2 regions of the Mycobacterium seoulense genome follow, and region 2 is predicted to be linked to the other one. Evidence: riboswitches for the same ligand, from Rfam matches in the RefSeq annotation. Region 2 holds a riboswitch; the other holds the start of a gene.
What was found. Region 2 has a riboswitch for magnesium ahead of G6N37_RS05025 (Rv1535 family protein). Riboswitches for the same ligand answer to the same signal wherever they lie in the genome.
Positions count from the first base shown of each region.

Region 1: linked by a shared signal. The riboswitch ahead of G6N37_RS20630 (hypothetical protein) and the one ahead of G6N37_RS05025 (Rv1535 family protein) in region 2 are both predicted to bind magnesium.

Region 1 covers NZ_AP022582.1:4,449,240-4,456,339, reverse strand. The annotation lists gene car (carboxylic acid reductase) at 1-1,190, shown strand, start outside; gene G6N37_RS20635 (NADP-dependent oxidoreductase) at 1,311-2,255, shown strand; gene G6N37_RS20630 (hypothetical protein) at 2,294-2,503, opposite strand; M-box (ykoK) riboswitch at 2,775-3,029, opposite strand; gene G6N37_RS20625 (O-methyltransferase) at 3,154-3,813, shown strand; gene G6N37_RS20620 (acyltransferase family protein) at 3,817-5,817, opposite strand; gene G6N37_RS20615 (aldehyde dehydrogenase family protein) at 6,039-7,100, opposite strand, start outside.
Region 2 covers NZ_AP022582.1:1,055,806-1,062,905, reverse strand. The annotation lists gene ileS (isoleucine--tRNA ligase) at 1-2,155, opposite strand, end outside; gene G6N37_RS05025 (Rv1535 family protein) at 2,475-2,714, opposite strand; M-box (ykoK) riboswitch at 3,006-3,175, opposite strand; gene G6N37_RS05020 (NAD(P)H-dependent flavin oxidoreductase) at 3,385-4,506, opposite strand; gene G6N37_RS05015 (carboxymuconolactone decarboxylase family protein) at 4,539-5,120, opposite strand; gene G6N37_RS05010 (non-ribosomal peptide synthetase) at 5,251-7,100, opposite strand, start outside.

The DNA.
Region 1 (7,100 bases), 2.1 Mb from region 2:
GCTACCTCGGCCGGTTCCTGTGCCTGGAATGGCTCGAGCGGCTCGCCGAGACGGGCGGAAAGCTCATCTGCGTCGTCCGCGGCACGGACGCCACGGCGGCCGCCGCGCGGCTCGAGGACGTCTACCGCAGCGGCGATCCCCGCCTGGTCGACCGGTTCCGCGAGCTCGCGGCCGACCATCTCGAGGTCCTCGCCGGCGATATCGGCGAGCCGAACCTGGGGCTGGACCAGGCGACGTGGGACGGACTGGCCCGCGGCGTGGACCTGATCGTTCACCCGGCGGCGCTGGTCAACCACGTACTGCCCTATGACCAACTGTTCGGGCCGAATGTCGTTGGCACTGCGGAAGTTATCCGCCTGGCGATCACCGCGCGCATCAAACCCGTCACCTATCTGTCGACGGTCGCGGTGGCCATGTCCGTCGATCCGGCCGAATTCGCCGAGGACGGCGACATCCGCGCGGTCAGCCCGGTTCGGCCGATCGAGGCCAGCTACGCCAACGGTTACGCCAACAGCAAGTGGGCCGGGGAGGTACTGCTGCGCGAGGCGCACGACCTGTGCGGGCTGCCCGTCGCCGTCTTCCGGTCCGACATGATCCTCGCCCACAGCCGCTACGCCGGCCAGCTGAACCTTCCCGACGCCTTCACGCGGTTGATCTTCAGCTTGCTCGTCACCGGGATCGCCCCGTCGTCCTTCTACGAAACCCCCGACACAGGCGGCCGGGCCGTCGCCCATTACGACGGGCTGCCCGCCGATTTCGTGGCGGAGGCGGTGACCGCGCTCGGCGAGCAGCTCGCAACGGCTGCGGAAGATGCGGGGCCCGCCGAAGCGTTTCGCTCCTATGACGTGATGAACCCGCACGACGACGGCATCTCGCTGGACGTGTTCGTGGACTGGTTGATCGCCGACGGCCACGACATCCGGCGCATCGACGACTACGACGAGTGGCTCGCACGCTTCGGCACCGCGCTTCGGGCCCTGCCGGACAAGCACCGCCAACGGTCGGTGCTGCCGTTGCTGGACGCTTACCGGAACCCGGCGAAGCCGCTGCGCGGCGCGCCGGCCCCGACCGACGTCTTCCGCGGTGCGGTCCGGGCGGCCAAACTCGGCGCGGACAAGGACATTCCGCATCTGTCGGCCGACTTGATCGCCAAGTACGTCTTCGATCTGCGGTTGCTCGGCCTGGTGTAGCCGCGGTGCGGCCTGGCCGGGCAGGCCCTTCTTGATCGCGGCGACGACGGTTCCCGGGCGCTCATTCCGGATGCCTATGCTGGCGTGGGACGGCATGTTCACGGCGGGGAGGAGATCGACATGGCGGCTGTTGCGGCGCGCGCCGTACGGTTCGACCGGTACGGCGGCCGCGAGGTGTTGTACGTGGCCGACGTCGATATGCCCGCCCCCGATCCCGGCGAGGTGGTCGTCGAAATCCGCGCCGCCGGGATCAACCCCGGCGAGGCCGCCATCCGAAGCGGGGCCCTGCACGAGATGTTTCCCGCCACCTTTCCGTCCGGTGAGGGCAGCGACCTCGCCGGCGTCGTGACGGCCGTGGGCCCCCAAGTGACCGAATTCTCAGTGGGCGACGAGGTTTTGGGGTTCAGCCTCCGCCGATCCAGCCACGCCACCCATGCCACGGTTCCGGTCGGCCAGCTGATCCACAAACCCCGCGAACTCCGTTGGGAGGTAGCGGGTTCCCTCTACGTCGTCGGCGTGACCGCGTACGCGGCCGTCCGCGCGGTCGCACCGCAACCGGGAGAGACGGTCGCCGTCTCGGCGGCCGCGGGCGGGGTGGGCAGCCTCGTCGTGCAGCTTCTGGTGCTGCGGAAGGCGCGGGTGCTCGGCATCGCCGGACCGGCCAACGCCGATTGGCTGCGCGCCCACGGCGTCACCCCGATCCCCTATGGGGATGGGCTGGCCGACCGGCTGCGCGAGGCGGCGCCGACCGGAATCGACGCGTTCATCGATCTGTTCGGCCCCGACTACATGCAGCTCGCCGTCGACCTCGGTGTGGCTCCTGACCGAATCAACACCATCATCTCGTTCCAGAAGGCCGGCGAAGTCGGCGCCAAGGCGGAAGGCAGCGCCGAGGCGTCGACGCCGCAGGTGCTGGCCGAGATGGCCGACCTCGTCGTCAGCGGCGCCATCGATTTCGAGGTGGCCGCCACCTATCCCCTGGATCGGGTGGCCGACGCCTACGCGGAACTGGAGAAGCGCCACACCCACGGGAAAATCGTTCTGCTACCAAACGATTCACAGTGAGCCGCCCCCCACGCCGGGATACGTCGACATGGAACCCCTCACCGGCGTTCGCCGGTCGAAGGGTGCCCACCCAGCGAGGCCGTGACGATCGCGATCGGCATGCGCGACACGTACAGGTTGGCCCGCTCCTGGGGAGTGAGGGTCGTCCGCGCGTGCACCTTGGTGGCCCAAAGCCGCGCCGACCGCAGCCATGAACGTCCCCGCCCACCGGTCCGACCGGTAACACGGTGTGTGACAAGAAAAGCCATGATTTCTCCTTTGGGGAGGCCCGATCGGCTCAGCTCAGGGCACTCGGGCCGGAAGGGCCGCGCGCGGGTTGACGCGCGCGAATAACCGGAGTGCCCGCGAAAGCTCAGGCGGCAGAAGCAATGCCGAAGCCGGGTCGGGACAAGACGGATTTCGGATAGGGACTGTCGCCCGGACTCATCTCGCCCTCACCTCCTCACGGCCGCGACACACGCGGGTGTCATCACATGTCACCTGAACAGGAGGGAAGCGAATGCCGGCGGCGTGCCGCCGACCGCACCCCTCTCGTCGGAGCTTCGGCACTGCACGGCGTATCCGGAACTTAGCCGATGGTCGCGACCCGCTTCGCCCGGCTTCGCCGCGCTTGCGATCGCTTCTCAACCGACGGTCGCGACCCGCTTCTCGTTCCGGAAGCCACTTGGGCTCAACCCTTGGGTCCGGGAAGAGCTGTCCTGACCCGGGGCGTCTCTCGACGTTCGGGGTCAGTGGCCTGTGTCCATGCAGACGCCTCACCTACCGAGGTGCTTGCGAAACCCTTTCTACACCGCGGCCCCGGGCCCGTCAAACTCGTTGCGGAACCGTTACCGCAGCTCGTGGCCCCTCCGACGTGCGCGCGGCCGGGCGCCCACCGCCTCGGCCTACCCTCGACGGCATGGCCAACACTCTGCAAGACCCGAGGGTCGCGACAGTGCTCGACCGCATGTATACCGAAGCGAAGAACCAGATGTCGCTGTTGCGCCAGCGGCACGGCGATTTCGACCGGCCGATGACCGCGCAGGAGCGCGCCGACGCGATGAGCGAGTTCTACATCCCGGTCACGCCCGAAGCCGGCCGGTTGCTCTACGCCCTGGTGCGGGCGGCCCGCCCCGCCACGATCGTCGAGTTCGGGATGTCGTTCGGCATCTCCGCCGTGCACCTGGCATCGGCGGTGCGGGACAACGGCTCCGGCCGGGTGGTGACGACCGAGCTCAACGACACCAAGATCGCTGCCGCGCGGCAGACGTTCACCCAGACCGGGCTGGACGACGTGATCACCATCCTCGAAGGCGACGCACTGGCCACGCTGGCCGACCTGGACGGCCCGATCGACTTCGTCTTGCTGGACGGTTGGAAGGATCTGTATCTGCCGGTGCTCGAGCTGCTCGAACCCCGGCTGTCCACGGGCGCGTTGGTGGTGGCCGACAACACCAGCGCCGCGGACACGCAGCCGTATCTCGACCGGGTGCGCGATCCAGCGAACGGCTACGTGAGCTTCAACTTCCAGGTTCGGGATAGCGACAGCATGGAAATCAGCTGCCGCACCGGTGATTAGGGCTCAGCGCAGGGATTCTTCGAGCCACGGTGTCAACCACTTCACCCCTTCGGGGGTCAGGTGAACGCCGTCGCTGCGCACCTTGATGCCGTCCACCTTGGCGGTGTAAACGCCGTCCGGACAGAGCTTCTTGTTCAGGTCCAGGATTTGCACGTTCGGATGATGGCTGACGGTCTTGCGCAGCATGGTGTTCCACAGGTTGACCCGGTCGGGCTGGTCCTCCGGATAGAGCCGGCCGTCCGGTTTTTCGCCGCCGCGGCTGTACGGCACGGTGGCGACCACCACTCGAACGCCGGTGGAGCTCACGATGTTCAGCGCCCGCTCCAGCTCGCCGCCCAGGTACGCGTCGAACGTGGGGTCACCGATGTGGGTCCATTGACCCTCGTTGACGCGGTCGACGGTTTCCCAGCGGCCGATGACCAACAGCGCGACGTCTGGTTGGTCCTGGGCGACCTGCGTGGACCATCTGAGCGGCCAGCCGTCGCACTCCGGCCGCTGCTCGAGGGTTTGGCCGATGTAGCGGTACGGCGTGCCGCGCACCAGGCTGCAGCCGATGACGGTGTGGTCGAGGAAGGCGAACCCCGGCGTCGGCGGCAGGTAGTGCATCCAGGTCCACCCGATCGAATCGCCGAACACCGAAACGGTGAACGGCCGGTGCGGATCCCGGGGCGCGGGCCGTCCGCCGCCCGGCGGGGACGGGGACACCGCGGCCACCGCCGAAACCCCCGGCGGCAGGCCGACCTCACGCAGGCCGGGCCCGGTCCCCACCGGAACCACCAGCAGCGTCACCGCGGCCGCACTCGCCACCGTCGCCGCAGCCAACGGCAGCAGCGGTACCCGCGCCGGCCGCCAACGGCGGATCGGCTGCTCGATCAGCCACCAGGATGCCGCGGCCAGCGCCACCGTCGCGCCGCACCGGGCGGCGAATAGGGGCAGCCCGGTCCAGCCGGTGCGTTCGCCGTTGAGCACCAAGAAGATCGGCCAGTGCCAGAGATAGACACCGTAGGAGATGGTGCCGAGCCACACGAGGGGTGGCGCAGCCAGCACGCGGGCGACCGCGCCGCGCTGCTCCAGGGCCACCGGGGCCACCACGACGACGGACGCGATCGCGACCCCGAGGAGCAGACCGTGGCGGAACTCGCCGCTGCTGCCGGTGGCGTAGTGGGTGGCCGCCGCGAGGCCCGCCAGGCCGGCGAGCGGCAGCACGCGGGCGACGCGCCGGGCCCAGCGGGTTCGGATCAGGCACCAGCCGCGGTTCAGCGATGGCCAGTCGCGAACCAGCAGGGCGGCCGCCGCGGCGCCGGTCAGCAGCGCCTGCGCGCGGGTGTCGGTGCCGAAATAGACGCGGTCGCGCGTGCTGTCGGACACCACCACCATGGCGATCGCGGCCGACGCCAGGACCCCCACCGTGGCGATGACGAAGGTCGCGAACCGGACACCGCCGACGGTGGCCCGGGTGAGGCGGCGCCTTGCGCGCGCGGCCAACAGCAGGGTCACCGTGATCAGCAGCACCGGCCACACGAAGTAGTACTGCTCCTCCACCCCGAGTGACCAGGTGTGCTGCAGCGGCGAGGGTGGGGCGCCCTGCGTGAAGTAGTCGGTCTTCTGGGCGACGAAGCGCCAGTTCGCCATCCACACGAACGCCGCGATCGCGTCGTCGCGCAGGCCGGTGAGGGACCGGTCGGGAAGAAGTTGGCGGGCCGCGGCCACCGTGAGCACCATCAGAACCAGCGCCGGCAACAGCCGGCGCGCGCGGCGAATCCAGAAGCCGGTCAGCTCGATGCGGCCGGTGCGTCCCAGCTCGTCCAGCAGCAGCGAGGTGATCAGGAATCCGCTCAACACAAAGAAGACGTCCACGCCGACGAATCCGCCACCCACCCCGGGGATGCCGCCGTGGCCGACCAGCACCAGCGCGACCGCAATCGCGCGCAAACCGTCGAGCGCCGGAATCCCCCTGCGCCGTTCGGGTTTATCCCAGATCGCCACGCGTCCGGCCCGGCGCACGGGGGCAACCCAACGTGGCCGCGGTGCACGACGAGCCGGCGCGGGATGCCTCCCGCCCGGTTCAGTTTCCGCTGTTAACGCGCCCTGACCGACCTGTCGCCCGGCGCCAAAGTTGATGCCGATACGTCGCTGCCCCTCCTCGTGATCGGAGCAAGCCTAATTGCGACGCAGCCGGATTCAGCAGAAGACACGCGAGGGCAAGCGCTTCAAGGCGCGGCCTTTCAGGGCGCGTAGCCCAGGGTGCTCTTGACCTCCAAGTATTCGTGGAACCCGAACTCGCTCCACTCTCGGCCGTTGCCACTGTGCTTGTAGCCGCCGAACGCCGCGTTCATGTCGAACGCATGGTTGATCGTCACCCAACCCGCGCGGATCTTGCGGGCCACCTCCCGTGCCTTGTCGAGGTCGGCGCCCGACACATAGCCGGCCAGACCGTAATCGGTGTCGTTGGCGATCTGCACGGCCTGGTCGATGTCGTCATAGCCGAGGATGCACAGCACCGGACCGAAGATCTCCTCGCGCGCGATCGTCATGTCATTGGTGACATGGGCGAAGACGGTCGGCTTGACGTAGTACCCCGTGTTCAGCCCGGCCGGGCGGCCGGGGCCGCCGGCGACGACGGTCGCGCCCTCATCGACGCCCTGCTGGATCAGGCGCTGCACCTTCTCGAATTGCGCTCTCGACGCCACCGGTCCGAGCGCGGTCTTGTCGCCCGGGCTACCCACCTTGACCTGTTCGGCCACCCCACGCGCGATGTCGATGGCCTCGGCCATCCGCGTATTCGGGACCAGCATGCGCGACGGCGCGTTACAACTCTGCCCGGAATTGGGCATCATGTTGAGCACGCCGGCGCGAACGCTGTCGGCAAAGCCCGCGTCGTCGAGCACGATGTTGGGGCTCTTGCCGCCGAGCTCCTGTGTCACCCGCTTCACCGTCGGCGCGGCGTTCTTGGCGACCTCGACCCCGGCGCGCGTGGATCCGGTGAAGGAGACCATGTCGACGTCGGGATGGCTCGCCAACGCGACGCCGACGCCGGGCCCGTCACCGTTGACAAGGTTGTAGACACCCGCCGGCACACCCGCGGCGTCCAGAATCTCGGTGAAGATGTAGGCCGAATACGGTGCGACCTCAGACGGTTTCAGGATCATCGTGCAGCCCGTGGCCAGCGCGGGGTATACCTTGACAGCGATCTGGTTCAGCGGCCAGTTCCACGGCGTGATCAGCCCGCAGACGCCGATCGGCTCCTTGGAGATCAGGGTCGCCCCGTGCTGTTCGGAGAACGGGAA
Region 2 (7,100 bases):
TCTCGCGGGTGAGGTTGTCGCGCAGCTCGGCGAGCTTGGCCAGGATGTAGCGGTCCAGCACCTGCCGCGAATCGGTGCGCCAGGAGCCGACTTTGGGCGCGTAGAGGGCCAGGAAGCTGTAGGCGTTCCACAACGGCAGCAGGACCTGGCGCACGCCCTCGCGGATGCCCTGCTCGGTGACGATCAGGTTGCCGCCCCGCAGGATCGGCGACGCCATCAAGAACCACCGCATGGCGTCGGAGCCGTCGCGGTCGAAGACCTCCGAGACGTCGGGGTAGTTGCGCAGCGATTTGCTCATCTTTTGCCCGTCCGAGCCCAGCACAATCCCGTGTGCGACACAGGTTTTGAAGGCCGGGCGGTCGAACAGCGCGGTGGCCAGCACGTGCAGGGTGTAGAACCAGCCGCGGGTCTGGCCGATGTACTCGACGATGAAGTCGCCGGGATAGTGGGTGTCGAACCACTCACCATTCTCGAACGGGTAGTGCACCTGCGCGTACGGCATGGAGCCCGAGTCGAACCACACGTCGAGCACGTCGGGGATGCGCCGCATGGTGCTGCGGCCGGTCGGGTCGTCGGGATTGGGGCGGGTGAGTTCGTCGATGTAGGGCCGGTGCAGGTTGGTCGGCCGCACCCCGAAGTCGCGCTCCAGCTCGTCGAGGCTGCCGTAGACGTCGATGCGCGGGTAGGCCGGGTCGTCGGACTTCCACACCGGAATCGGGCTGCCCCAGTAGCGGTTTCGCGAGATCGACCAGTCACGCGCGCCCTGCAGCCACTTGCCGAACTGGCCGTCCTTGACGTGTTCGGGGTACCAGGTGATCTGCTGGTTGAGCTCCACCATGCGGTCGCGGAAGGCGGTGACCGCGACGAACCACGACGACACCGCCCGGTAGATCAGCGGATTGCGGCACCTCCAGCAGTGCGGGTAGGGGTGCTCGTAGGTCTCGTGGCGCAGCAGCACCGCACCGTTGGCCGCAGCCGGGCCGCCGCCGTTCTTCAGGTCGCGGATGATGTGCGGGTTGGCGTCGAAGACGTGCTGCCCCTGGTAATCCGGCACCGTCGCGTCGAAACGCCCCTTGGAATCGACCGGGGTGACCGGCACGATGCCCACCTTGTCGGTGGTGGCCATGTCGTCCTCGCCGTAGGCCGGCGCCATGTGCACGATGCCGGTGCCGTCCTCGGTCGTGACGAACTCCCCCGGCAGCACCTGAAAAGCCTTGGGGCTGTCCATGAAATACGGGAAGGGCGGCAGGTAGCGCGTGCCCAGAAGATCGGCCCCGCGGTAGGTGCCCAGCACTTCGGGTTCGTCACCCAACTCGCGGGCGTAGGCGGCCAACCGGGCCTCGGCCAGCACGAAACGGTGCTCGCCGGCCCGGACCTCGACGTAGGTGACCTCCGGGTTGACCGCGACGGCCAGGTTCGACGGCAGGGTCCACGGCGTCGTCGTCCACACCAGCAGGTGCGCGCCGTCCAGCGCGCCCCCGACCACCTTGAATCCCACCGTCAGCGCGGGGTCTTGGCGGCTCTGGTAGACGTCGTCGTCCATCCGCAATTCGTGGTTGGACAGCGGGGTTTCGTCGCGCCAGCAGTACGGCAGGACGCGGTAGCCCTCGTAGGCCAGACCCTTGTCCCAGAGCTGCTTGAACGCCCAGATCACCGACTCCATGTAGGACAGGTCGAGCGTCTTGTAGTCGTTGTCGAAGTCGACCCAGCGGGCCTGGCGCGTGACATACGCCTGCCACTCGTCGGTGTAGCGCAGCACCGATTCGCGGCAGGCCTCGTTGAACGCGGCGATGCCCATGTCGTCGATCTGCGACTTGTCGGTGATGCCGAGCTGCCGCTCGACCTCGAGTTCGGCGGGCAGCCCGTGGGTGTCCCAGCCGAAACGGCGCTCGACCTTGTAGCCGCGCATGGTGCGGTACCGCGGGACGATGTCCTTCACGTAGCCGGTCAGCAGGTGCCCGTAGTGCGGCAGCCCGTTGGCGAACGGCGGTCCGTCGTAGAAGACGTATTCTTCGGCGCCGTCGCGGCGGGCGATGCTGGCCCGGAAGGTGTCGTCACGGGCCCAGTAGTCGAGGACCTCGAGTTCGAGGGCCGGAAAATCGGGTGCTCCGCTCGCCAGTTTGGGATAAGCCCTGGCGTCAGCGTTTTCGGTCACGGTGCGCGTCGTCTCCTGCGTGCCTATGGTCAGGCCGGGGACGACGACGCGCTGCCTGCGCGAGCGCCGCGGTACCACCCCGCTTGCCACGCTGTCGCGTGACCGCTCCTTGGAGGCTGTGACGGGCCCACCCGTTCGGTTCTACTGAGCTGGCCAGAGAAAGAAGCCGGCTGTTCTTCCGAAGGCTCCCCGGTGATGCCGGATCAACGCCAGTGGCTCGATTCTACTCAGGCGAAGCACTCCAAGGGGCTACCTGGCCTCAGGTCACACCTGCGGCCGGGTAGCCCCTTGGAGCCGTGGTTGGTCGCTGCCCATCGGATCAGGCCAGAACTTCGAGCACACCAACCCGCAGCAGCGCGGCGTACAGGTGGCGCAGCGGAATGCTCAGCAAGCGGGTGGCGCCCTCCACCAGCGGGTCGCCGGCGAAGACGGGCTGCTTGCCGGCCGGGCGGGCGGCCTTCTTGGCCACCGGGGCCGCGGTGGTCTCGACGTCGCGCACCACCCTCAACGTGCGGGCGGGCGCTACGGTCACCACTTCGTCGTACAGAGCTGTGGTCATGATGATCTCCTACGCGGGGTTCCTACCGGGACTAACTGGACTGACGTGTCGAAGTCCCGTCGCGGTTCCGATCCGGAGAACGCCTGGCCGATAAGCCACGTGGCGTTGCAACGACTCAGCTGAGAACGTCGTGCCGGAGACGGGATCGGGACGAGACGGAGCTCGGACTTCGATCCGGACTGTCGCTGGAACTCATGTGTCCCTCACCTCCTCGCGGTCACGACACGTGCGGGGTCCCGCACGCGATCTGCGCGCAGCATGAGGAGCAGAAAAACCGACGACCGTCGGAGATCCGCACCCCTCTCGTCAGAGCTTCGGCACCACACGACGTGTCCGGTATTCCGGAAGCCACCTGGGCTCAACCCTTAAGCCGGGAGGAGCTGTCCTGACCCGGGGCGTCTTTCGACGTTCGGGGTCAGTGGCCTGTATTCGTGTAGACGCCTCACCTAACGAGGTGCATACCCGACCGATAATGCACGACGGGTCCGACGGGGTCAAACTCCTCGAGGCGATGTTCCTGAATCTTTACGGTTTCCCGGGGCGGGCACACAGGATCCACCCAGGTATGGGCCATGAGCTGGGCGTATGACCACGCGCGGCTGGCGTGGACTGTTCATCTCGTGTTTGCCGAACCGCTGCGGGCCGTTCGGCCCCCGCGGGAGAACACCCGTTACTTCTCGACGAGGCCGTCGAGCCGCCCGATGGTGTCGATGAATTCCTCCACCATGTCGAGCACCACCGCGCGCGCGGGGCGAACCCGGTCGAGCGAGCCCACCACCTGGCCGACGAAGTAGGTGGCCAGCTCGCGGGCCTTGGCCCCCGGGTGCGCGGCCGCCTGGTTGATGCGCACCTGCGGCTCGGTGACCAGGGCGGTTTGCAACGGCATACCGAGTGGGTCGGGCTTCTCCGGCCGCTCCCATTCGTCGGTCCAGGCCGTGCGCAGCATCCGCGCCGGCTTGCCCGTCATCGACCGCGACCGCACCGTGTCCGAGGAGGTGGCGGCCAGGAACTTGTCCTTGACCACCGGCGGTGTCTCGGCTTCTTCGGTGGTCAGCCAGACCGAACCGCACCACACGCCTTCGGCGCCCAGGGCCAGGGCCGCCGCGATCTGGCGGCCGCGGGCGATGCCGCCCGCGGCCAGCACCGGGACGGGAGCGACCGCGTCGACCACCTCGGGAACCAGGACCATCGTGGCGACCTCGCCGGTGTGTCCCCCGGCCTCGGTGCCCTGCGCGACGATCAGGTCGACGCCGGCGGCCGCGTGGCGTTGCGCGTGGCGCGTGGTGCCGGCCAGCGCGGCCACCAGCACGCCGCGGCCGTGGGCGCGTTCGACGAGGTCCGCCGGGGGCGGCCCGAGCGCGCTGGCGATCAGCCGGATGTTGTGGGCGAAGGCCACCTCGAGCAGCGGTTCGTAGCCCTTGGGCGAGATGTTGAGGCCGCCGGCGGAGGGACGCTCCTGGGCCGGCGCGGTGATCCCGTAGCGGGCGAGGATGTCGTCGACGAACGCGCGGTGCTCCTCGGGCAGCCGCGCCCGGACCTGGGTGGCGTCGATGCCGCCTTCGTCCGCGCCGACGTACTTGGGCGGCAACAGCAGGTCGACGCCGTAGGGCTTGCCGCCCGTCTGCTCCTCGATCCAGGTGAGTTCGCTTTCCAGCCGTTGGGGGCTGTGGGCGACGGCGCCGAGAATGCCGAACCCGCCCGCGTTGGTCACCGCGGCCACCACGTCGCGGCAGTGGCTGAACGCGCAGATGGGGAACTCGACACCGAGCATGTCGGCGACTCTGGTACGCATTGCCCGACGCTAAAGAGCCACCGATTGATATGTCAATCGACGACGGCTTCCGACGGCGACCGGCCGTCGGGCGGCCAGCTGGACACGCCCTCTTCGAGCGGAACCCGGAGGCTGTGCAGGATGGACGCGACCATCCGCCAGGCGCCGATGGCGGTGACCAGCTCGATGAGAACCGTTGTGTCGCAGTTCAATTCACGTTCGCAGGCCGCCCAGCTGGCGTCGCTCACCGCGCCGTCGCGCACCACGTCGTCAGTGGCGGCCAGCACGGCCCGCTCGGTCGGGCCGAACCCGCGGTGCGCCTGCCAGTCGCGCACGCCGAGCAGGTCGTCGGGCGACACGCCCAGCCTCGACGCCACCCGCCAGTGTTGCGTCCACTCGTAGTCGCACGCGGTGAGCCAGCCGATCCGCATGATCACCAACTCACGCAACCGCGCGTCGAGTGCACCATGCCAGAGCATGGTGGCGAGCAGGTCGTTGATGGCGCGCGCCAGCGAAGGGTGGTTGAGCAGCACCTGGAAGATGCTCAGTTCGGCCATGTAGTTGGGCACCGCCGCCTCGTCGGCGGCCGCGGTGGCTTCCTCGAGCGGCAATTTCGGCACGCGGGCTGTTGTCATGGTGAGCGCTTTCGTGTGCTTGCGGGACACCGTCACGATCACCGGCCATGTTAGTCAGGCTGTGCTGCGACGTGGCCCGAATGCTCGGTATTTCGATCGATCCGCGTGAAATCCGTTGCGGCTCTGAGGTTTACAGCAGTCCGAGCAGTTGGAGGTCGGTGACGTACTTGACGATCACCGGCGGCGAGACGTGCGGGATGTCCGGATCGTCGCTGTCGGGGCCGATCTTGGCCTCCCGCACCGCCGCACGGAACCGGTCGGTCGACGCGAGCGAACCGCGGCCCGGCTCACCGGGTTCGACCTGCTGGGTGCTCGGCAACTGCAACAGCGGCAGCACCGAGTGTTGCCGCTGGCGCTCCGGCAGATCGCGCAGCGCGGCCTCGAACCGTTGCAGCCACTCCCCGAAGTCGTCGACCCGCTCGATCGGGTAACCGGCCTCGATCAGCCAGTCGACGTACTCGTCGATGCCGATGCCGTCGTCGTGGGGGTTCATCACGTGATACGTCTCGAACCCCTCCACCACCTCGGCACCGAGCGTGGTGATCGCCTCGGCCACGAACTCCACCGGCAGCGCGTCGAAGTGCGCCCGTTGCCGGTTGCCCTCGGCATCCAGCTGATAGAACGAGCGCGGCGCGACGCCGGTCGCGACCAGGCTCAGCACCATCCGGGTGAACATGTCCGACAGGTTCAGCTGCCCCGTGTAGCCGGTGTCGGACAGGATCATGTCGCAGCGGAACACCGAGACCGGCAGCCCGCACAGGTCGTGGGCCTCCCGCAGCAGCACCTCGCCGGCCCACTTGCTGTTGCCGTAGCCGTTGGCGTAGCCGCCGTCGACGATGCGGATCGGGCTGACGACCCGGATGTCGGCGTCCTCGGTGAAGGCCTCCGGGTCGACCCCGTCCCCGACGTTCGCGGTCGAGACGTACGAATAGGGCTTGAGTTTGGCGGTCAGCGCCACCCGGATGAGTTCGGCGGTGCCGGCCACGTTCGGACCGAACAGCTCGCTGTAGGGCAGCACGCCGTTGACCAGAGCCGCCGAATCCACGATCAGATCGACGGTGTCGGCCAACCGCTGCCACGTCCGCTCGTCCAGGCCCAGGTTCGCCGCGCCCTTGTCGCCGGCCACCACCTCGAGGTGATCGGCGGCCAGCTCCTGGAAGTACCGCAACAACTTCGGGTCACCGCTGTCGAAGGTCTTCTCCAGCCGCTGGCGCGCCTCCTCATCAGAGCCCGCCCGCACCAGGCAGATCAGCCTGCCCTCGACCAGCTCCAGCTGCTCGAGCCACTGCAACACCAGATAACGCCCCAAAAAGCCCGTCGCCCCGGTCAACAGGACCGTCCGCACCTCCGAACTCGGGCCCGGCAACGACGGCGCGGCGCTCAGCGTCGCGGCATCGATGAACTTGTCCAACGTCAGATCACTGGCGTACACCTCGGTGGCGTCGCGGCCGTGCACCGCGGCGAAGCTGGGACCGGTCCCGCGCGCGCCCTCGAAATCGCCGGTGTGCCAATCCAATTGCTGACTCAAGTTCCGCACGGACGGCGCGTCGAACACGGCGCGCACCGGCAGATGGATGCCCAGGGTGGTGTGGATCGCGGCGACCAGCCGCATCGCCGACAGCGAGTCGCCGCCGAGGTCGAAGAACGACTCCTCGACGCCAACCCGCTCCACCCCCAGCACCTGGGCGTAGATGTCCGCCAGGGTCTGCTCGACCGGTGTGGCCGGCGGGCGGTAGCGGTCACCGTCGTTGTACTCCGGTGCCGGCAACGCCCGGGTGTCGAGTTTGCCGTTGACCGTCAACGGCAACGCGTCCACCGTCACCACCGCCACCGGGACCATATAGGAGGGCAACCGATCGCCCAGGGCCACGCGCAGGGCGGCCGGGTCGGCGGTGCCCGTGACGTACCCCACCAGCCGCCTGTCGCCGGGGCGGTCCTCGCGCGCGATCACCGCCGCCTGCTCCACCCCGTCCAGTGCGG